3 regions of the Pectobacterium wasabiae CFBP 3304 genome follow, and region 1 is predicted to be linked to each of the others. Evidence: riboswitches for the same ligand, from Rfam matches in the RefSeq annotation. Region 1 holds a riboswitch; each other region holds the start of a gene.
What was found. Region 1 has a riboswitch for thiamine pyrophosphate ahead of thiC (phosphomethylpyrimidine synthase ThiC). Riboswitches for the same ligand answer to the same signal wherever they lie in the genome.
Positions count from the first base shown of each region.

Region 2: it holds a riboswitch for thiamine pyrophosphate, as region 1 does, so the genes downstream of both, thiB (thiamine ABC transporter substrate binding subunit) here and thiC (phosphomethylpyrimidine synthase ThiC) in region 1, are expected to answer to the same signal.
Region 3: it holds a riboswitch for thiamine pyrophosphate, as region 1 does, so the genes downstream of both, thiM (hydroxyethylthiazole kinase) here and thiC (phosphomethylpyrimidine synthase ThiC) in region 1, are expected to answer to the same signal.

Region 1 covers NZ_CP015750.1:1,407,881-1,415,419, reverse strand. The annotation lists gene thiC (phosphomethylpyrimidine synthase ThiC) at 1-1,369, opposite strand, end outside; TPP riboswitch at 1,483-1,620, opposite strand; gene A7983_RS06365 (Rsd/AlgQ family anti-sigma factor) at 1,743-2,204, opposite strand; gene nudC (NAD(+) diphosphatase) at 2,313-3,095, shown strand; gene hemE (uroporphyrinogen decarboxylase) at 3,212-4,276, shown strand; gene nfi (deoxyribonuclease V) at 4,292-4,981, shown strand; gene A7983_RS06345 (YjaG family protein) at 5,059-5,649, shown strand; gene hupA (nucleoid-associated protein HU-alpha) at 5,854-6,126, shown strand; gene A7983_RS06335 (DUF1481 domain-containing protein) at 6,131-6,814, shown strand; gene purD (phosphoribosylamine--glycine ligase) at 7,021-7,539, opposite strand, start outside.
Region 2 covers NZ_CP015750.1:909,851-917,389, forward strand. The annotation lists gene A7983_RS24300 (hypothetical protein) at 1-132, shown strand, start outside; gene A7983_RS04035 (helix-turn-helix transcriptional regulator) at 161-718, shown strand; gene sgrT (glucose uptake inhibitor SgrT) at 852-1,016, opposite strand; gene sgrR (HTH-type transcriptional regulator SgrR) at 1,107-2,765, shown strand; gene A7983_RS04050 (aromatic alcohol reductase) at 2,817-3,746, opposite strand; gene A7983_RS04055 (LysR family transcriptional regulator) at 4,018-4,923, shown strand; TPP riboswitch at 5,057-5,153, shown strand; gene thiB (thiamine ABC transporter substrate binding subunit) at 5,234-6,217, shown strand; gene thiP (thiamine/thiamine pyrophosphate ABC transporter permease ThiP) at 6,193-7,539, shown strand, end outside.
Region 3 covers NZ_CP015750.1:374,099-381,637, forward strand. The annotation lists gene A7983_RS01745 (glutathione S-transferase family protein) at 1-754, shown strand, start outside; gene trhP (prephenate-dependent tRNA uridine(34) hydroxylase TrhP) at 950-2,311, shown strand; gene yegS (lipid kinase YegS) at 2,832-3,731, shown strand; gene psiE (phosphate-starvation-inducible protein PsiE) at 3,745-4,152, opposite strand; gene thiD (bifunctional hydroxymethylpyrimidine kinase/phosphomethylpyrimidine kinase) at 4,574-5,377, opposite strand; gene thiM (hydroxyethylthiazole kinase) at 5,374-6,168, opposite strand; TPP riboswitch at 6,206-6,302, opposite strand; gene A7983_RS01775 (LysR family transcriptional regulator) at 6,634-7,539, shown strand.

The DNA of each region.
Region 1 (7,539 bases):
TCATATTGCGGCGGATCATTTGCATCGGCACGTGGCCGGGGCCTTCGATCATCACCTGTACGTCGTATTCCCAGGCAATTTTGGTTAGTTCACCCAGCGTATGCAGTTCGGCGAACTGGGCTTCGTCGTTGGCATCCTGAATGGAACCGGGGCGCAAGCCGTCACCCAGCGACAGCGCGACGTCATAGGCGGCGCAGATTTCACAGATTTCACGGAAGTGTTCGTACAGGAAGCTCTCTTTGTGATGCGACAGACACCATTTCGCCATAATGGAACCGCCGCGTGAAACGATGCCGGTCAGGCGTTTGGCCGTCATCGGCACGTAGCGCAACAGCACACCGGCATGGATAGTGAAATAATCCACCCCTTGTTCCGCTTGTTCCAGTAGCGTATCGCGGAACATTTCCCAGTTCAGGTTTTCTGCCACGCCGTTCACTTTCTCCAGCGCCTGATAGATCGGCACGGTTCCGATTGGCACGGGGCTGTTACGCAGGATCCACTCGCGAGTTTCGTGAATATAGCGGCCGGTCGAGAGATCCATCACCGTATCCGCGCCCCAACGGGTAGACCAGACCAGCTTTTCCACCTCTTCTTCGATGGAGGATGTCACGGCGGAGTTACCGATATTGGCGTTAACCTTCACCAGAAAATTGCGCCCGATAATCATCGGCTCCGATTCTGGGTGATTGATGTTGGAAGGAATAATGGCACGCCCGGCGGCGACTTCCTGACGGACAAACTCCGGCGTGATGTTTTCCGGCAGGAGAGCACCGAAACTTTGTCCAGGATGCTGCTGGCGCAGTACTTCACCACGAATGCGTTCGCGTCCCATATTTTCGCGAATGGCGATAAATTCCATTTCCGGGGTAATTATCCCCTGCCGCGCATAGTGGAGTTGAGTGACACATTTGCCTGCTTTGGCACGCTGTGGTCGTGGCAAATGCTCAAAACGCAGATGATCCAGACCGGCATCCGCCAGACGCTGCTGGGTGAAATCGGAACTGACGCCGGATAGCGCCTCGGTGTCGTGACGTTCTGCAATCCAACTGGCGCGCAGCTTCGCTAACCCAACGCGGACATCGGGTTGTGCTGCGGGATCGCCATACGGCCCTGACGTATCGTAAACCGGGATCGCCTCATTGGGTTCGTATTGGGGATTGTCTTTGTTACCACCGAGTAGCGTCGGGCTGAGCTGGATTTCCCGCATCGGTACGGCGATGTCGCCGCGCGAACCTGCAAGGTAAATGCGTTTGGAATTGGGAAAGGCGGTTCCCTGTAAGGTTTCAATAAACTGTTGGGCAGCGGCACGCTGTTCACGGCGACCCGATTTTGACAACACTGTTTCTATAGACAAGGGTTCTGTAGACATAGCAAGTTCCTGTAATACGTAAAGGGAAGATTGCTTGTCTGGAGCCGGAGGGAGTAATAATGATATTGAGCATCAGAGCAGGTATATAGGAATACGCAGCCATGAGCTTAATGAAGTGCATTACTCTTGTTCCCTTCGCAGGTATTAACCCGATCAGGTTCCGCGGATCCCGAATTAACGGTCTCAGCCTGTGCACTTATAGGTTCCGTAAAAACGAAACACAAGCACGCTAGGCACTCCGACAAGATTTGCCCGTCAGTTAAACGGGTCAATAAAACCCCCACACTGTATGACGGCAAAACGCGGATGTCAAAGCGTGCCGCTTTTACCTGTGCAGCGTGTGATGATGTTCTTAAATAACGCCAAATGACGGCTAGTTATCGTAAACCTGCTTGATCATGTTGTCTTCTAATGTAAAACGCTCTTCCAATGCCTCGCCGACGCTGGAAAGTGCCTGCTGGAATTCGAAACAGTTATCATCATCGATAGCGGCTGCCAGATGGCTATCGTAAAACGTCATGATTTGCTGCGTATTGTTTTGCAGGGCGAGGTCGAGTTGGGTGGAAAGCGCTAATACCTGTTCGCTGTGGGTCGCTGCTTCATGCAGCATCTTTTCGTATAAATGAAAGTGGCCGGTAGAAAGATAGTCCACCAGATTCTGGCAAAAATGATCCAATGCTTCTTCATCCAAAAGAGAAAGCGCTTCCTTGTTCGGCTTGATGCCAACCAGATGATAGTAAGCCACCAGAAGCTGCTTACGCGCTTGTAGCCATTGGTCGATTAACGCATTATTGCCACCAACGTATTCAGTCAGACTTTGTAGCTGGTTTAGCATTGTTGACTCCGTGAACGGTAAGAAATAACTGAAATCCCAGTTATAAAACTTATGTAATCACTCTGAATGTAAAATGCCAGTGAAGTGGCAATGGAGCAATAAAAAGATATGGAACAGACGCTAAAAGGTGATGAAACCGGCTGGTGGATAGTTAGCGATGCAATACAAATCTGGCTGCCTCAAGGGGAATTGCCGTGCGGAACGGCGATAGAGTGGTCGTTGCAAGGGAAAGTGGCTCGCCAGATTGGCGAATGGCAAGGGCAGCCCGCCTGGCTGGTATGCCAGGGGCGGGATACGGGTATGGCATCCGTTCGCCAATTGCTCGATCAAGACGTGGGCTTATTCCAACTGGCGGGGCGAGGCGTGCAGTTGGCCGAGTTCTATCGCTCCCATCGTTTTTGCGGTTACTGTGGCCATGAAATGGTACATAGCAAGACGGAGTTGGCGTGCTTATGTGGTCACTGCAAAGAACGTTATTATCCGCAGATCGCGCCCTGCATCATTGTCGCGATTCGCCGTGGCAAGGAAATTTTGCTGGCGCAGCATAATCGGCATCGCGGAAACATGTACACCGTGCTGGCTGGATTTGTAGAAGTGGGCGAAACGCTAGAGCAAACGGTCGTGCGTGAGGTGATGGAAGAGAGCCAAATTCAGATAAAAAACCTGCGTTACGTAAGTTCGCAGCCTTGGCCATTTCCTCATTCACTGATGATGGCGTTTATGGCGGATTATGCGGGTGGCGAAATCAAGCACGACCCGAAAGAGTTGCGTGACGCGGGCTGGTTCCGCTATGACCAACTCCCACAGTTGCCTCCGCTGGGCACCGTAGCTCGTCGACTTATCGAGGATACGGTGGTGTTGTGCCGCGCTTATCACGAGAACGAAGGCTGACGTGGTACTATTTGCACCATTAACGTATTGGTTTCATAACACGTTCGTTTTATAACGCATCCGCTTCATCACATCTATCTGGTGTAGAACCGCCGTGAGGCTGAAAGGAAGAGAACATGACCGACCTGAAAAACGATCGCTATTTGCGGGCGTTATTGCGCCAACCTGTTGATGTCACCCCAGTGTGGATGATGCGTCAGGCGGGGCGTTATCTACCAGAATATAAGGCAACGCGTGCGCAGGCGGGGGATTTTATGTCACTGTGCAAAAATGCAGAGTTGGCGTGTGAAGTCACGTTACAGCCTTTGCGGCGTTATGCGCTGGATGCGGCAATCCTGTTCTCCGATATCCTCACGATCCCTGATGCCATGGGCTTAGGGCTCTACTTTGAAGCAGGGGAAGGTCCGCGCTTTCACTCTCCCATCACGTCTCATGCCGATGTGGTTAAGCTGCCGATTCCCGATCCAGAACAGGAGCTCGGCTATGTGATGAACGCGGTGCGGACGATCCGTAAAAATCTTGCCGGGGAAGTGCCGCTGATTGGCTTCTCGGGTAGCCCGTGGACGCTGGCAACCTATATGGTGGAGGGCGGTAGCAGCAAAGCGTTTACCGTCATCAAGAAAATGATGTTTGCTGAACCTAAAACGCTGCACCTGTTGCTGGATAAGCTGGCTGATAGCGTCATTCTTTATCTTAACGCGCAGATTCGCGCGGGTGCGCAGGCCGTGATGGTATTCGATACCTGGGGCGGCGCATTGAGCGGGCGTGACTACAAAGAGTTCTCCCTGCGTTACATGCATAAGATTGTTGATGGTTTACAGCGAGAGAATGAAGGCCGCCGTGTGCCCGTGACGCTCTTTACTAAAGGTGGAGGACAGTGGCTGGAGGCGATGGCAGAAACAGGCTGTGACGCGCTGGGACTGGACTGGACAAGTGACATTGCCGATGCGCGTCGTCGCGTAGGCGATAAAGTGGCACTACAGGGGAATATGGATCCCTCAATGCTGTATGCCGATCCGGCACGGATCGAACAGGAAGTGGCGTCGATCCTCGCTGGGTTTGGGCAAGGAGATGGGCATGTTTTCAATCTGGGACACGGTATTCATCAGGACGTGCCACCGGAACATGCAGGCGTTTTTGTTGAGGCGGTGCATCGGTTGTCCCGCCCTTATCACGGATGATTCACAGGAGGTGATGTGATTGATACACAACGGCTGCGGGCCGAACAGTTGGCTCGCGCTTCTGATGTGATTCGGCACGACGATTTACCTTTTGAGCAGCCCGCGTTTATCGCGGGTGCGGATGTTGGCTTTGAGCAAGAAGGCTCGGTAACTCGCGCGGCGATTGCGGTAATGCGCTATCCTTCGTTGGAGCTGGTAGAATACAAGATTGCGCGTATCAGCACGACGATGCCTTATATCCCCGGTTTTCTTTCATTTCGTGAATGCCCCGGTCTGTTAGCTGCATGGGCGTTGCTTGAGCAAAAGCCGGATCTGTTGTTTGTCGATGGGCATGGGATTACCCACCCACGCCGTCTCGGCGTTGCCAGCCATTTTGGTCTGCTCGTTGACGTTCCCACAATTGGCGTGGCGAAAAGTCGACTTTGTGGCCGGTTTGAGCCGTTGGCGGAGAGCGTCGGCAGCCAGCAGCCGTTGTTGGATAAGGGTGAGCAAATTGGTTGGGTATGGCGCAGTAAAGTGCGCTGTAATCCGCTATTTGTGGCGACGGGGCATCGAGTCAGTCAGGATAGCGCATTGCACTGGGTACAATGTTGTATGCGCGGCTACCGTTTACCGGAGCCGACCCGCTGGGCTGATGCTGTCGCATCGAATCGTCCCGCATTTGTGCGTTGGCAACGGCTGCAAGCGGCTAGCGTATTGTTGTAAAACTTTAGGAATTCAGGCATAGGGCGTCACTGTGATTTCAGGTACACTGCCGTCCGTCGCCGTTAATGAGCATAAAAATGTTACGTAACCCCATTCATTTACGTCTGGAAAAGCTGGCGAGCTGGCAACATGTCACTTTCATGGCATGTCTTTGTGAACGTATGTATCCAAATTACCACGAGTTTTGTCGTCAAACAGAATTCGGAGACGCGATGGTTTACCGCCGTATTCTCGATTTGGTATGGGAAACATTGGTTGTTAAAGATGCGAAGGTCAATTTCGATAACCAGTTGGAAAAGCTGGAAGAAGCGGTTCCCGCCGCGGAAGATTACGATCTTTACGGTGTTTATCCGGCTATTGATGCCTGCATCGCATTGGGTGAGCTGATTCATTCGCGTTTAAGCGGTGAAACACTGGAGCATGCGATAGCCATCAGCGAAGCGTCTATCCGTACCGTTGCTATGTTGGAAATGACGCAGGCTGGCAAAGAAATGACCGACGACGAGCTAAAGGTTTTACCTGCGATTGAAGAAGAATGGGACATCCAATGGGAGATTTTTCGCCTGTTGGCGGCCTGTGAAGAACGCGACATTGAGCTGATCAAAGGGCTCCGTTCCGATCTGCGCGAGGCCGGAAGTAGTAACATCGGGATAAATTTGCATCAATAACGCGATAAAACGTGATTTAAGGCCTGAAATGGCCTGTCTTTAGGCTTCACATTCGCACCCTGTCTGGTCTACATTTGGGGGGCGTAAAAAAAGTGGCTGTCGGTGCGTGTATGCAGGAGAGTGCTACTACACCCAAAAACGGGAAAGGGCATATCCGTCGCACTCGATGCTTAGCAAGCGATAAACACACTGTAAGGATAACTTATGAATAAGACTCAACTGATTGATGTAATTGCGGACAAAGCTGATCTGTCAAAGGCACAGGCTAAAGCAGCTCTGGAATCAACTCTGGCGGCAATTACCGAGTCTCTGAAAGAAGGTGATGCAGTACAATTAGTTGGTTTTGGTACGTTTAAAGTCAACCATCGTAATGAGCGCACTGGCCGCAACCCACAAACCGGTAAAGAAATCAAAATTGCTGCTGCCAACGTGCCAGCGTTTGTTTCTGGCAAGGCTCTGAAAGACGCTGTTAAATAAGCCCATGCTGGTTAAAGGTTTAAGCAGAGGGGCGTTTTCGCCCCTTTTGCTTTTACGACGTTTATGTGGCGCAGGCCTCGTACTTATTTCAGTGGTGGCCTGCAGTAGCCGCACTGCACCGCCGGACGTTTTCTCCAGCGGTTATGTTGCCGATCGTGGCATCGTGCGTATCTGGCGTAAGGATGATGCGCAAAATACGACGGCGCTGACTACCGTGTATAACCCACTTCAGGGTAATGCTCTGGTGGTGACTCGCTATACATTCCAGCAGGATAAGCTACGCGAGATACAGCGTAACCAGCTCGGTGCGCAACAAGAAGATATACGCTTGCGTTTTACCGAAGAGGGAACCGTCAGCTTTATGCAGCGACAACTTGCTGAAAGACGTGAATCGGTTTCCGATGATGATGTCGCGCTCTACCAGTTTGATGCTAAGCGCATGCTGGAATTGAGCGATGTACTACGTGCAGGCAAGGTAATACTAAAGCAAGGGAAATGGCTGGAAGGGCAGGTTCAGTCTTGTGACGGTACGGTCGTTCGTCCTGATTTTGACAACGACTCGCGTGAATGGATCGCGCAGCAAAAAACGCATGCCACACGTCCGCTAAACGTAGCGTGGTTGGAAGCACCCGAAGGAACGCAGTTATTGCTGGTGGTGGAAGATGATGTCTGCCAGTGGCAGCCATAGCTATACCCGTCATATTTCAAGTTGCATGTGCGTTGGCTGTGTTCACTCACCCGAATCACTTACTTGAGTAAGCTCATCGGGATTCCCTCTCTTGCCGCCTTCCTGAAACTCGAATTATTTAGGGTATATAAAACTGACTATAAAAAAAACCCGGATTTCTCCGGGCTTCAGTATTTATCAGATAATCGTTATCGGACCATCGTTTATCAGGCTTGCTCGCGCTCGATAGCACGGTAGCCGATGTCTTTGCGACAGAATACCCCTTGCCACTGAATACCTGCTGCTATTTCATACGCGCGTTGTTGCGCTTCAGCCACGGTATTACCCAATGCAGTGACGCACAGTACTCGCCCGCCGTTGGTGACGACATTAATCCCATTCAGCTTGGTGCCAGCATGGAAGACTTTGCCATCTTCGGCATCCTGCTGCGGTAAACCAGAAATCACATCGCCCGTATTGTAGTCAGCCGGATAACCGCCTGCGGCCAATACCACGCCCAGAGAGGGACGTTCATCCCAGACTGAATCTTTTTGATCCAGCGTCCCGTCGCAGGCTGCCAGACACAGTTCCACCAGATCGGAACGCAGGCGTAGCATAATTGGCTGTGTTTCTGGATCGCCAAAGCGGCAGTTGAACTCGATCACTTTTGGTTGGCCATCGGCAGAAATCATCAGGCCAGCATACAGGAAACCAACGTAGGTATTTCCCTCGGCTGCCATGCCGTT
Region 2 (7,539 bases), 500 kb from region 1:
AGGCTTGTCTGCGGTACTCCGAACCACAGTACTCACATGATGAGTATTTGGTCCACGCCATCAGTCCCAGAAAACCACGCAAAGCAAATCCGCCGCAACGTCGATAGCTGTCTGGCAATGCAGAAACAATAGAAGATACATACGGTTTAGCGAGGAATTTATGACAACGTATCACTTTTCTCTCACGCTATCGGGCGTTTCTGCAGATACCATAGGACTGGAGGATGCGCTTTTTTCCAGCGGCTGTGACGATGCTCTGGTCTGCTTTTATGGCAACGCTGTCTATCTCGAATTTGATCGAGAAAGCCCCCTTTTTTCTACCGCAGTCATCAGCGCTATTCATGACATTGAGTCCGCAGGTATCCAGGCAAACGTCCACTCCGTCGATGCAGCCTGGGTTGGGATCAGTGATATCGCGGCCTTATCCGCGCTATCGCGTCAAGCCATTGCGCTTCTCAAAGATGGAAAACGTGGCGCGGGCGATTTTCCCTCTCCGGTTCAACGCTTACGTGGTACATCGCCGCTATGGGAATGGAGTGATGTCGCCGACTGGCTAGCTAAACAAAAAAAAATACCACAGGAATTAGCCGACAACGCCCAGGAGCTTGCCACGATTAATCTGGCCTTGCAGATACGCAATGCACACCAGCAGGACGAATTAGCACGTTATTGTGCATTACTCAGCGAGGGTAAATTATTACGTGAACACTGCCGCTGATATCTCTTTGCCGCAAACTATCAGCGAAAAACCAAAAGGCGATAAGCAGGTCAGCACCATAAAAAAAACCAGCGAGAGAACTCGCTGGTTGGTGAAACATCACCATTACTCAGAATACGTTTCCTCACACCACCTAGAGCCAATGCCGATATTCGTCGTCGGACATGTCGTTCAGGTGCCACTGCGTCGCCTGCTGCAACAGTGCGATTCGCTGCTGGGCAGACATCCATCGCAACCACGTCGCTTTACAGGTCGATAAGTAGGTTTGATAGAACTGGGACAAACGGGAAATCGCCATGAGCCACCTCCTTTATTTCCTTGTTGAAAAGTATCGACGTAATATAGGGAAAGATAAATTGATGACTTTAGTGCAGGGAGTTCCTCTTTTATGTCTTCTCCTCGATTGCAACAACAGTTCATCCGCCTGTGGCAACACTTTCAGGGGCAAACCACCGATACCACGCTGCAAGAACTGACCGGGGTACTTAACTGCTCACGCCGCCATATCCGCTCGTTATTGAACGCAATGCAGCAAGAAGGCTGGCTCATCTGGCAGGCAGAAGCTGGGAGAGGAAAACGTTCGCAGCTCTCCTTTGTGTACACCGGATTAGCGCTACAGCAGCAGCGTGCCGAAGATCTGCTGGAACAGGATCGTATTGAGCAACTGGTGCAACTGGTCGGTGACAAAGAAGCGGTGCGCCAGATGCTACTCTCTCACCTTGGGCGAAGTTTCCGGCAAGGCAAGCACATTCTGCGCATCCTCTATTACCGCCCGTTAGGCAATTTACTGCCAAGTTCAGCACTGCGGCGTTCAGAAATGCATATTGCGCGACAAATTTTTAGCGGATTAACCAACATAAATGAGGAAAATGGGGAACTGAAACCCGATCTGGCTCATCATTGGCAGCAATTATCTCCCTTGCACTGGCGCTTTTATCTGCGTCCGGCAATCCGTTTCCATCACGGTCGTGAACTCACGATGGACGACATCACCACATCGTTATCGCGCCTCGCTCCGCTTCCGCTCTTTTCCCATATTGAAGCGGTGACCTCACCGATGCCGTTTGTGATTGATATCAAGCTGAGCAGCCCAGATAAATGGCTACCGTGGCTCCTGGCCAGCGTACACGCCATGATCCTGCCGCAAGAGTGGCAAACGCTGCCGAATTTTGCACAGCACCCGATTGGCACCGGGCCTTACGCGGTGGTACGCAATAACAGCAGCCAGTTGAAAATCCGGGCTTTCGATGACTATTTTGGCTATCGGGCGCTGATTGATGAGGTCAACATCTGGGTCTTACCGGATGAACCGGAAGAAATGCCAGTGTCTGTCCAATTCCAGTCTGATGAGTCTCATCATGAACAGTTGGAAAGTAGAATGGAGGAAGGCGGTTATTTCCTGTTATTCGACAAGCGCTCGCAGTTGAACCAACGCCCAGAGGTTCAGCAATGGCTCAGACAGGTATTTAACCCTATTTCGCTGCTCAGCCATGCCAATACCAGCAACCAGCGCGACTGGTCGCCCGCCTATAGCCTGCTGCCACGCTGGCATCACCATCATCCCGATACGCCACAGTCCATTCCTGAAGGGCTAACAGAAGTCACGCTTACGTTCTATCAGGAACATCCGGAGTATCGGATATTAAGCGAGATTATGCGCACACTGCTGGCGCAACAGGGCATCACCCTGCATGTTCAGATCATCAGCTACGAAGACTGGTATCAGGGCAATGCCGCAAGCGATATCTGGTTTGGTAGCCTGAATTGTTACCTGCCGCTCGAATTCTCTCTATTCGCCATGCTCTATGAGCTGCCACTGGTGCAACATTGCCTGAACGACGACCTGGGCACGGACGCACAGCAGTGGCGTAACCATACGTTGCCGATGGCGGAATGGTGTGAAAAGCTCATCAAGAGCGGGCAACTGCATCCGTTACTGCATCACTGGCTGCAACTTCAAGGGCAGCGCAGCATGCGCGGCGTCAGGATGAACATGCTGGGCTGGTTTGATTTTAAATCCGCCTGGTTCGCGCCGCCGGAACGCTGAGTACCGTTGAAAAAGGTGCGGGGCACGTTGAATCGCCCCGCACCCCGCGGTCTATTTTTGCAATTGCATCCGTAAGAAATGTTCGACGTCGACCGTCTCGTAACCATTGCGTTCATTGAACGTGCCGGATTTGTCCCACCACATGCCCTCTCCCAAAGCAAACGCAGCCCGATAGTGCGCCATTGCGTCATCTGGGGCCACCTTCAGATCCTTGCGCAATTTGTCCAGAGTCCATAGTGTCTTCTCAAAGACCTTCCCTGTGACACGTTCAACGACATCGGCAAGTTGCCCGTATGAAATAGTGTCACCTGCCACGTAGACCACCTCATTAGCCCGTCGTGGTTCAGCCAACAAAATTTCAGTCGTGAGCCAGCCAATATCTTCGGGGATCGTCACGGTCACTTGCGTATCCCAACTTCCCAGACCGTGAAGGATTCCGTGCTCCAGATCCACCACGCCGAAGACGGGTTCAAACAGGAAACTCGTGAACATACCAGTCGAAACAATCACCCATTCGGTACTCCGTTGGCTACGTAGCAGTTGTCTCACGTCGTATTGTTCATCAAAAACCGGATGGCCGCTTTTTCGACCCACAACGTCATAATCAACACCGAATTGCCAAGGGAAATAGCGCGCGACGTTGGCAGCCAACACCGATCTGGTTATTTTCATCTGAGTGCCTGGCCCCGCTACGAACCCCGAACAGTTCAATACCGTCTTATAATTCCTGAAAAGCTCGGTTAGAGCATGTTCATCAGAGGCCAGATCGAACCCGATAACGTCAACCCCTAGTGCACGGAGTTCGGTCAGTGTTGCCATCCCGTGCTCCGACGGATCGTTAACGGTGTCCGGCGAGACGAGTGCCGTGACCGACAACGGCAAGGTTCGCGCACGCGGTGCAAGAGCACGCAATACCGCCATACCGAGTTGCCCTGCGCCAAGCACAAGAATATCTTTCAACGCTGTTCCGCTATCATTCACGCCTTAACTCCTTCACAATTTCAAATTATCGCTATCATAGGGAATAGTGAACGCCCCATGTAGTCAGTGTGCTAACACGCCTTTTGTCCGATACTGCTTGTCAGAATAAGGACATTCAAAGATCGAGTGTCATGTTATACAAAAATGCGCAGATGATAAGATTCCGCCAGCTCACTTCATAATTTGAAAAAATCAAACGATAAGGTGATATGGCTGCTAACACGGCAGTACGCCTTACACGTTTCATCGCAAAATGGGGAGACATCATCGTATGGATCGGTTTCAGGCCATGGAGACATTTATCCGAGTGGTCGATGCGGGTAGTTTCAAAAAAGCGGCGGAAACAATGCATGTTCTGCCATCCACCGTCACCCGCAGCATCAAAGAACTCGAATCACATCTCGGCGCTCGGTTACTCAACCGAACGACGCGAGCACTCAGTATTACGGATATTGGCCTGCGCTATTACGACAGTTGCAAAGCGATCTTGCGGGATGTGCACGCGGCGGAAAGCGTAACGGCACAGCAAAAGGAGGAACTACAGGGAACGATCAGAATCGGGGCGACACCTTCTCTGGTCAAAAATTTCCTGATCCCGGCACTGCCGGACTTCTGTGAGCGTCATCCGGGAATAAGGTTGGACTTCCATCTGGGTGATGCCACTGTCGATATTGTCCAGCAGGGTATTGATTGTGTCATCAGAACCGGAGAACCCCCGTTATCACGACTGGCCGCACGACGTCTCGGGGCGTTCCATTGGACTATCTGCGCTTCCCCACGCTATCTCGAACAACATGGATACCCCACAACGTTGGACTCGCTCAAAGATCATGTCGCAGTGGGCTATATCCACAGCCGGGCAGCTCGTTCAATTAGTTGGGGGTTTCACGATGAAGCTCACACCGTAGCGATTCCGCTAGCAGGACAGATCAGCGTAAATGACACCGATGCCTATCTCGCCGCGGGTGTAGCGGGTCTGGGTCTACTACGCATTGCCAGTTATATGGTACGCCAGCAACTCTCTGATGGACATCTTGTCCGGCTGCTTCCTGATCTCGAAGCACCACGTGAACCTATTTTCATCCTCTACCCGCAAAGCCGCCACCTCTCGCCAGCTATCCGCGCCTTTATCGACTGGTGTACCGCACTAATCGAGCAGGAGGCAGTGAAATGGTGAATGTCCACAAACAGGACAACAGAGTTCATTACGTTAAGCGAGATTGTGCCTGTACTGTGGAGTATTCAAGCCTGGTTCGCGCCGCCGGAACGCTGAGAACCTTTCACTGCCCGACTTAACCCTTTACAATGAGTCGTTCTCAACGGGGTGCGGAAAATTTTTCGCTGAGAAGATACCCGTCGAACCTGATCCGGTTAATACCGGCGAAGGGATTTGAGAGTGCGGCTTATTGCTGCCTCGAAGTCCTTTGCCACCCTATGATTCTCAGGAGTGCAAAGTGTTAAATCAATTATTACACCGTTCAGCCATCGTGCTGAAAACCAGCCTGCCTTGTCTGTTACTGCTCTCAGCATCCGCTTTCGCCAAGCCCGCGCTTACCGTTTATACCTACGACTCATTCGCTTCCGAATGGGGTCCAGGCCCCGTCATTAAAACCGCGTTTGAAAAAGAGTGCGAGTGCGAACTGAATTTTGTCGCGCTGGAGGATGGCGCATCGCTGCTGAACCGTCTGCGTATGGAAGGCAAAAACAGCAAAGCGGATATCATTCTGGGGCTGGACAACAACCTGTTGCAGGCTGCGGAGCAAACCGGTCTGTTTACGCCACACGGTCAGGACACCAGCGCCGTCACAGTGCCGGGCGGCTGGAGCAATAAGACGTTCATCCCTTACGACTACGGCTATTTTGCTTTTGTGTATAACAAAGACACGCTGAAGAACCCGCCGAAAAGCCTGCATGAACTGCTGGACAGCAACGCACCGTGGAAAGTGATCTATCAGGATCCACGCACCAGCACGCCGGGGTTGGGCCTGCTGCTATGGATGCAGAAAGTGTACGGCGACGATGCGCCACAAGCCTGGCAGAAGCTGGCGAAAAAAACCGTTACCGTGACCAAAGGCTGGAGCGAAGCCTACGGCCTGTTCCTGAAAGGGGAAGCGGATCTGGTGCTGAGCTATACCACATCACCGGCTTATCACATCATCGAAGAGAAGAAAGACAACTACGCGGCGGCCACCTTTAGCGAAGGGCATTATCTGCAAATCGAAATCGCCGGGCAGTTGGCTTCCAGCAAAAATCCCGAGCTGGCAAAACGCTTTATGAAGTTCATCCTGAGCCCAACCTTCCAGCAGGCTATCCCCACCACGAACTGGATGTATCCGGCGGTGAAAACCGAACTGCCTGCGGGCTTCGCGACGCTTGCCGTGCCTGAGAAAGCCATGCAGTTCAGCGCACAAGAAGTCGCCGACCAAAGGACACAGTGGATTCAGGCATGGCAACGCGCCGTCAGCCACTGATCGGCGGACGTTTGTGGCCGGGACTACTGGCCACCTCGCTGTTAATTTCCGTTGCCGTACTGGCTTTCGGCGCACTGTGGCTACAGGCGCCCGAAAGTCAGTGGCGCACGCTATGGCATGACTGTTATCTCTGGCATGTCATTCGGTTTACCTTCTGGCAGGCGTTTCTCTCTGCACTGTTTTCTACCGTTCCCGCGATTTTCCTCGCCAGAGCGCTGTATCGGCGGCGTTTCCCCGGTCACCGTTGGCTGCTGCGCCTGTGCGCTATGACGCTGGTACTGCCCGTGCTGGTCGCCGTTTTTGGCCTACTCAGCGTATATGGCCGCCAAGGCTGGCTGGCCTCTGCGTTGGGCTGGTTTGACCTGAAATACACGTTCTCACCCTACGGATTGCAGGGCATCCTGCTGGCACATGTATTCTTCAATCTGCCGCTGGCAACCCGACTGCTGTTGCAATCCTTAGAGGGCATCGCCACCGAGCAGCGCCAGCTAGCCGCCAATTTAGGTATGAATAGCTGGCAACATTTCCGTCTGTTGGAATGGCCCAACCTGCGCAGGCAGATTTTACCCACCGGCGCGCTGATTTTTATGCTCTGCTTTGCCAGCTTTGCCACGGTGCTGTCGCTAGGCGGTGGCCCGCAGGCGACGACGATTGAGTTGGCTATCTATCAGGCATTGAGCTTTGATTATGATCCAGCGCGAGCAGCACTGCTGGCATTAATTCAGATGGTTTGCTGTCTAGGTTTGGTGCTGCTGAGCCAGCGGCTGGGACGCATTCTACCCGTCGGCAGCACGCAGCAGCTTGCCTGGCGCAACTTGCAGGATAGTACCTTAAGTCGCCTCACCGACGGCCTGCTGATCGGCGCACTGTTGCTGCTGGTCATTCCCCCTTTGCTAGCCGTGGTGGTCGATGGCGTGAATCGCTCGCTGGTTACCGTGCTGCAACAGCCCGTGCTCTGGCAAACGCTGTTTACCTCGCTGCGCATTGCCTTAGGCGCAGGATTGTTGTGTCTGGTGTTAACCATGATGCTGCTCTGGAGTAGCCGCGAGCTCAAGTTACGCCAGAAGCCACTCTACGGGCAGTTGATGAATCTGAGCGGCATGCTCATCCTCGCCATGCCCGGTATTGTGCTGGCAACCGGCTTTTTCCTGCTGCTGAATAACAGCATCGGGCTACCACAATCCCCCTATGCGCTGGTGGTGTTCACGAATGCGCTGATGGCAATTCCGTATGCCATTAAGGTGCTGGAAAATCCCATGCTGGACGTTGCCGAGCGCTATAACCGGCTCTGTACATCGCTGGATATTCGCGGCTGGCAGCGG
Region 3 (7,539 bases), 1.0 Mb from region 1:
TATCCCCCTCTCAATTGCCAAACCACGTATTGCCGATAACGGGTGGGAATTTGACGCTCCACAGGATGCTGGCGAACACGTAGGCGAGATTCACTATCTGCACCAGTTGTACACCGCCAGCGTACCGAACTATACCGGAAAGGTCTCGGTTCCTGTTCTATGGGATCGGGTGGAAGGCCGTATCGTAAACAATGAATCAGCAGATATCATCCGCATGCTGAACAATGAGTTTAACGATCTGACAGGCAACTACCTCGATTTCTACCCATCGGAACTGCACAGCGAGATCGACCGCTGGAACGAAACCGTGTACCACAACGTCAATAACGGCGTGTATAAAACCGGGTTCGCTAAAACGCAGGAACACTATAACGATGCGGTCACCACACTCTTCGCTACGCTGGATGACCTGGACGCTCGTCTGAGCAACCATCGTTACATACTGGGTGATACGCTGACCGAAGCCGACTGGCGTCTGTTTGTCACGCTGATACGTTTTGACGTGGCCTACCACGGTGCGTTCAAATGCAATCTAAAACGCATTGCCGACTATCCGCACTTATCAAATTACCTGCGCGAACTGTATCAGTGGTCAGGCATTGCGGAAACGGTCAATATCGACCATATCAAAGCCGGTTATTACGGTATTGCCTGGCTGAACCCGACACAGATTGTGCCGGTTGGCCCACAGGTCGATTTATACCAGCCTCACAATCGGAATACGCTTGGCACATCGCGTATCTCCACGCGTTAATACGGCAAGATCTGGCCTGCTCTATCTATGGCGGGCCACTCTTTATTTAGGTCAAAAAAATTGATTTACGTCAAACAATAGACCCACTTTTCGTGTGTCGTCTACTGCAATTTCCCCCCATTAGCGCTAGAATCCTCCGCCTTTACTGTTCCCACCGTGGAGCAGCCTGACTTGTGATCAGAATCGAGAGATACCATGTTTAAACCGGAACTGCTTTCTCCGGCCGGTACGCTGAAAAATATGCGCTACGCCTTTGCCTATGGCGCAGACGCGATTTATGCCGGTCAACCTCGCTACAGCCTGCGCGTGCGCAATAACGAATTCAACCATCAGACGCTGGCGCAAGCCATTAATGAAGCGCATGAGCTGGGCAAAAAATTCTACGTGGTCGTTAACATCGCGCCACACAACGCCAAGCTGAAAACCTTCCTGCGCGATCTGCAACCCGTGATTGAAATGGGGCCGGATGCGCTGATCATGTCCGATCCAGGTTTGATCATGCTGGTGCGTGAAAACTTCCCACAAATTGATATCCACCTTTCTGTTCAGGCCAACGCGGTTAACTGGGCCACGGTGAAATTCTGGCAGCAGATGGGGCTGACGCGTGTGATTCTGTCGCGCGAGCTGTCACTGGAAGAGATTGCAGAAATCCGCCAGAACGTCCCGGATATGGAACTGGAGATCTTCGTGCACGGTGCGCTGTGCATGGCCTATTCCGGCCGTTGCCTGCTGTCCGGTTACATCAACAAACGCGACCCGAATCAAGGCACCTGCACCAACGCCTGCCGTTGGGAATATAAGGTTCAGGAAGGCAAAGAGGACGAGGTCGGGAACATCGTTCATCAGCACGAACCTATCGCGGTGAAAAATGTTGAGCCCGCACTGGGCATCGGCGAACCGACCGATAAAGTCTTTATGCTGGAAGAAAATATGCGCCCCGGCGAGTACATGAGCGCATTTGAAGACGAGCACGGCACTTACATCATGAACTCCCGCGATCTGCGTGCGATCCAGCACGTTGAACGCCTGACGCAGATGCAGGTTCATTCGCTGAAAATCGAAGGACGCACCAAGTCATTCTATTATTGCGCTCGTACCGCACAGGTGTATCGCCGCGCCATCGACGATGCCGTCGCGGGCAAGCCGTTCGACCCGACACTGCTGGAAACGCTGGAAGGTCTGGCGCACCGTGGCTATACCGAAGGCTTCCTGCGCCGTCACGTGCATGAAGATTACCAGAATTACGACTACGGCTATTCCGTTTCCGATCGTCAGCAGTTTGTCGGTGAATTCACTGGCGTGCGCCGCGATGGGCTGGCGGAAGTCGAGGTGAAGAACAAATTTTCCTGCGGCGACAGCGTAGAAATGATGACGCCAAACGGCAATATTCAGTTCACCATCGAAGCCATGCAAAATACCAAAGGCCAGCCGACCGAGGTTGCGCCGGGTAACGGCCATATCGTTTATCTGCCAGTACCGGATGACGTCTCGCTGGATTACGCGCTACTGCTGCGCAATCTGCCAGGCACCACCACGCGTAACCCTAACGCAGAATAATCAGTAAGACCGCCGGATGCCCCAATCATCCGGCGGCGCTTCCCGCCACCTTCCCGTTCATAGCCGCAAGTAGCATAGAAAGTCATCAGGTATCGTTACAAAGCTCAGGGTTTTTAACGAATATTAGAAACAGATCACATCAATTCGCTAGCCTTGTGGTTAATATTGCGTCGCTGAGAAAACATAGAACGAAAAATAAGCGTAGTGATACTACTAGGAACCACCTCCTTGGCCAGCTCAATCTCCCTTGAGCTGGCTTTTCTTTTTCTCTCGATCACGTATTTCCCACCTCAAATATACCCTAAATAATTCGAGTTTCAGGAAGGCGGCAAGAGAGGGAATCCCGATGAGCTTACTCAGGTAAGTGATTCGGGTGACTGAACGCAGCCAACGCACATGCAACTTGAAGTATGACGGGTATATTCACCGATTCTTCTGATGTCTACCTCCCGATTTAATGACTATGATTAACTGCAACGTTTCTGTATTAACGGCAACATCGCAGCCAGAGAAAGACGCCATGGAAAAAAATCCAATCACACTGCTGATTTTGAATGGGAAAAGCGCGGGTAATGAAGAACTTCGCGAAGCCATCGGTGAGCTACGCAAGGACGGCTATACGCTGCATGTCCGCGTCACCTGGGAATACGGTGATGTGAAGCGCTACGTGGAAGAGGCAATCCAGCTCAACGTCGATAATGTGATCGCCGCCGGAGGCGATGGCACCGTCAATGAAGTCGCCACAGCACTAGCCATGCAACCGGAAGCGGTTCGTCCGTGTCTGGGGATAGTGCCACTGGGCACGGCCAACGATTTTGCCACCAGTTGTCAGATTCCGATGGAGATGCACAATGCGATGACGCTGGCGATCAAAGGCCGCGCTACCGCGATTGATATCGCCAAAGTCAACGACAGCCACTACTTCATCAACATGGCAACGGGCGGGTTCGCCACACGCATCACGACGGAAACCCCCGCCAAGATGAAGGCCGCGCTGGGGAGCGCCTCTTACGTACTACACGCGCTCTTTCGCATGGACATGCTGCAAGCCGAACGCTGTGAGATTCGCGGGCCGGATTTTCACTGGGAAGGCGATACGCTGGTTATCGCGGTGGGGAATGGCCGTCAGGCAGGCGGCGGGCAGCAGCTTTGCCCGGAGGCGCTGGTTAACGATGGGCTGCTGGAACTGAGCGTGCTGTCAGCAACCGAGCTACTGCCCAATATGCTTCAGGCCTGGTTTACCGGCAGCGAAAACCAGAACATGATTTCCGCTACCCTGCCCTGGTTGGAGATCACCGCACCAGACGATATGACGTTTAATCTGGACGGCGAGCCACTTACTGCCAAACGCTTCCGCATCGAGGTGCTTCCCGCAGCGATCTACTGCCGACTGCCGCCTCAGTGCTCGCTGTTGGAATAACGACGCGTTTTGATTATTCCCGCTTCAGGCGATTACTGTTTGCCAGGTATAACGTCACCACCAGCAGCAGGATCGCCGCTGAATACACCAGCGTATCCGATGGGCTTTTGTGATCGACAATAATCAGGCGAATGATGGCCGTGATGCCGATGTAGATAAAATAGCGCAGTGGGAAGTGATAGCCGGACTGGAAATACTTCACGATTAGAGCAATAAACTCAAAATAGAGAAAATAAATCACAATGCCCTCTATCAACTGATAGGAGGAATCTTTCTCGCTGGAGATCAGCAGCACCTTCGCCAGATGAAACGTTTCTTTGACTAAAAAAATCACCAGAATGGTCGCCAGCGCCAGCAGGCCGATATTGAGTATCGTCTGAAGCGCCTTGGCAGCCATTGCACTGCGAGCAGAACCTGCCATATGTTATCCCCACACCCTATTTCACATTAACACCAAGATTTCACAGCAAAGTAACCGGATGCCCCTGCACTGTCACGCCGAAATACACTTAATTTAGTTTGAAATTACTGACAAAGATGTCACGCAAAGTACAAGTCGATTTACTTATACCCATCATACTTCAAGCGGCGTGTGCGTTGGCTTCACTTACTCACCCCGGTCACTTACTTGAGTAAGCTCCTGGGGATTAATGAACCTCATAAATGAGGTTCCCCCTTCGGGCCAGCGCTAGCGCTGTTCAAATCGGTTTAAAACCAATTTGTCGCGCGATTGCCGCGTTACAAGGCCATAAATGGGCCTTGCCCTAAAGGGTCAACGCAGAGCGTTGTTCAAAACGCTAACGTTTTGTCACGCCACTCGAATTATTTAGGGTATGCAATGTTTACCACCAGCGATGGAAATGATGAACGGGACCGATTCCGTGCCCGACCTCCAGTGTGTCGGCCTGCTGTAACGCCTGCTGTAAATAGTCCTTCGCTACCTTAACTGTCTCGCTCCAGCTATCGTGACGCGGTCGCAGCGCAGCCAGCGCGGCAGACAACGTGCAGCCCGTGCCGTGCGTGTGACGCGTATCCACGCGCGCCGAGCTAAAGCGCTGTGGGTCGGCCTGTCGGCTGAACAGCCAGTCTGGACTTTCCGCTTCACTGAGGTGACCGCCTTTCATTAACACCGCCTGACAGCCCATCGCCAGCAGTGCTTCCCCCTGTTCACGCATGTCCCGTTCATTGGTGGCAGGTGACGTATTCAGCAATGCGGCGGCTTCTGGCAGGTTGGGCGTAATCAGGGAAACCAGCGGCAACAGCTCACGGCGGATCGACTCCACCGCCTCCGGCGCGAGTAGCGGATCGCCACTTTTCGCTAGCATCACGGTATCCAACACCACGAAAGGGACCGAGTAATAGCGCAAGCGCTCGGCAACGGTTTCGACAATATCGGTCTGCGCCAACATCCCAATCTTGGCACTGTCGATGCGCACATCGCTCAACACGGAATCTAACTGTGCCGCGACAAAATCCGGCTCAATTCGGTAGACGGACTGCACGCCGAGCGTATTTTGCGCCACTAGCGCGGTAATGACCGACGTGCCATAAGCGCCCAATGCAGAAAACGCTTTTAAATCCGCCTGAATCCCCGCACCACCACTCGGATCGGTGCCAGCAATCGTCAAGGCATTGATACGCTTCATGCCAGATCCTCCGCATGCAGGGTATAGAGTCGATCGAGGAAGTTGGGAATAAAACTCCCCGTACCTTGCGACGCCAAGGCCGCCTGCTGCCCCGCTAACGCCATGACATAGCACGCCGCCGCCACATGGGATAAGCGATCACCTTCCAGAGAAGCAAATCCCGCGACCACCGCCGACAGCGCACAGCCTGTACCGACCACGCGTGTCATCATGCTATCGCCGCCGGCTACCGCCATATCGCGCTCACCGTCCGTGACATAATCCACCGCGCCGGTCACGGCAACAATCGTCCCCACCTGCCGAGCCAGTTCGCGCGCAGCGGGTAACGCGGCAAGGGAATCATCGGCGCTATCCACGCCCCTCCCCTGTGCGGCTAACCCAGAAAGCGCCATGATTTCAGACGCATTGCCGCGGATAGCCGCTGGTTTCGATGCCAGCAATTCCCGGCAAAATTCAGTACGGAAGGTCAAACCGCCTACGGCAACCGGATCGAGCACCCACGGTGTTCCCGCCTGATACGCGCTGCTTACGGCTGCCCGCATCGCCTCGGCACGCGTGCGTTCCAACGTACCAACATTAATCAGCAGCGCATCCGCCATCACGCTGAACTGCGCGGCTTCATCGGGATCGACCACCATGGCGGGCGATGCATTCAACGCCAACAACACATTAGCAGTAAAAGATTGCACTACATCGTTGGTCAAACAGTGTACCAGCGGTGAAGCAGAACGAAATTGAGTGAGTGAGGTTGCTGCCTGAGCGGCAGAAAAGTCGGCGGGTTGCGTGCTCATAGGTCTCCCAACCGGCGTGGAAGAAGGCGGCAACCGGTGGGGCATACCGTGACTTCCCTACGCTGGCATTATCCAGATCAGGTGGTACGGGTATTTCTCAGCCTTCACAAAGAAGGGCACCCCGAGTCATGTGTTTACGCTTTGCAGCATAAGTAAGTGCCCCCCGTAAAGCAAGCGCCAGTTCGTCTCGTTCCACCACCGATAAAAAATGAGAAACTACAGTCCGTTGTGACATAGAGAAAAACGCCATCCCCCTTTAGACTGATTTATCAAACCCATACTGAGGATCAGGGATAGAATGGTCGACGCTGAGATTGATCCGGTAATCAATACAATTTGCCTAAAGTGAAACGGTAATGTGGGACGTTATTTAGCAAGATACGGATCGCGCAGTTCAGCAGTTTTACGTATTGATATAATGCGATATAATTTAAGAATTATATATTGTTGGATTGTATGACGATAATGAAAAACAAATGGCCTCAGATCGAAGATTTTAACGTTTTTTTGACCGTGGTCAGAACCAGTAATTTTTCCGCTGCCGCTGTCGAACTGGGTCTTTCGAATGCATATATCACGAAAAGAATTAACATTCTTGAAAGTGTTTTGGGGGTAAAGTTATTTCATCGTAATACTCGTGAAATAAGGCTTACAAGCGCAGGTGAAGTAGCCAGAGTTCAAGCTGAAGAATTAATAAGAAGTGCAAGAAATTCTATCGAGCAAATCCAGGATGTCAGAAATGACGTAATGGGTAATCTTCATATTTCAAGTTCATTTGGATTCGGAAAGAATCATCTGGCTCAACCTTTTTCCTCTTTTTCAAAAAATAACCCACACTTAAAAATAAAATTGACGCTAACAGATACAAAGCTTGATCTAATAAAGGAAGGCATTGATCTGGAAATCATGGTTGGAGAGAATTTTAACGATAGATATTATGCGAAAAAAATTGCAGATAATAAAAGGATACTCTGTGCCTCACCTGATTATTTTGCAGACAAAGATATGCCAACCATTCCTGAGGAACTGGCTAATCATAGTTGTCTGTTTTTGCAGGAAAAAGGCCAGACATTTGGGCTGTGGCGGCTTTACAATGGGATAAACCTGCAAACTGTACGTGTTAATGGGGATCTATCATCCAACAATGGTGAGATAATTATGCAGTGGGCTCTGGCTGGCCACGGCATAGCATACAGAAGTCAGTGGGATGCCAGAAAATACATTGAAAACAAACAGCTTATTCATATTCTTCCTGATTATTATGAGCAAGCATCTGTCTGGGCCGTTTACCCCACCAAATTAGACGACTCGTTGAAGACCAAGAGATGTGTTGAGTTCCTTGAAGAGTATTTCAGAGACATAAAACTATAA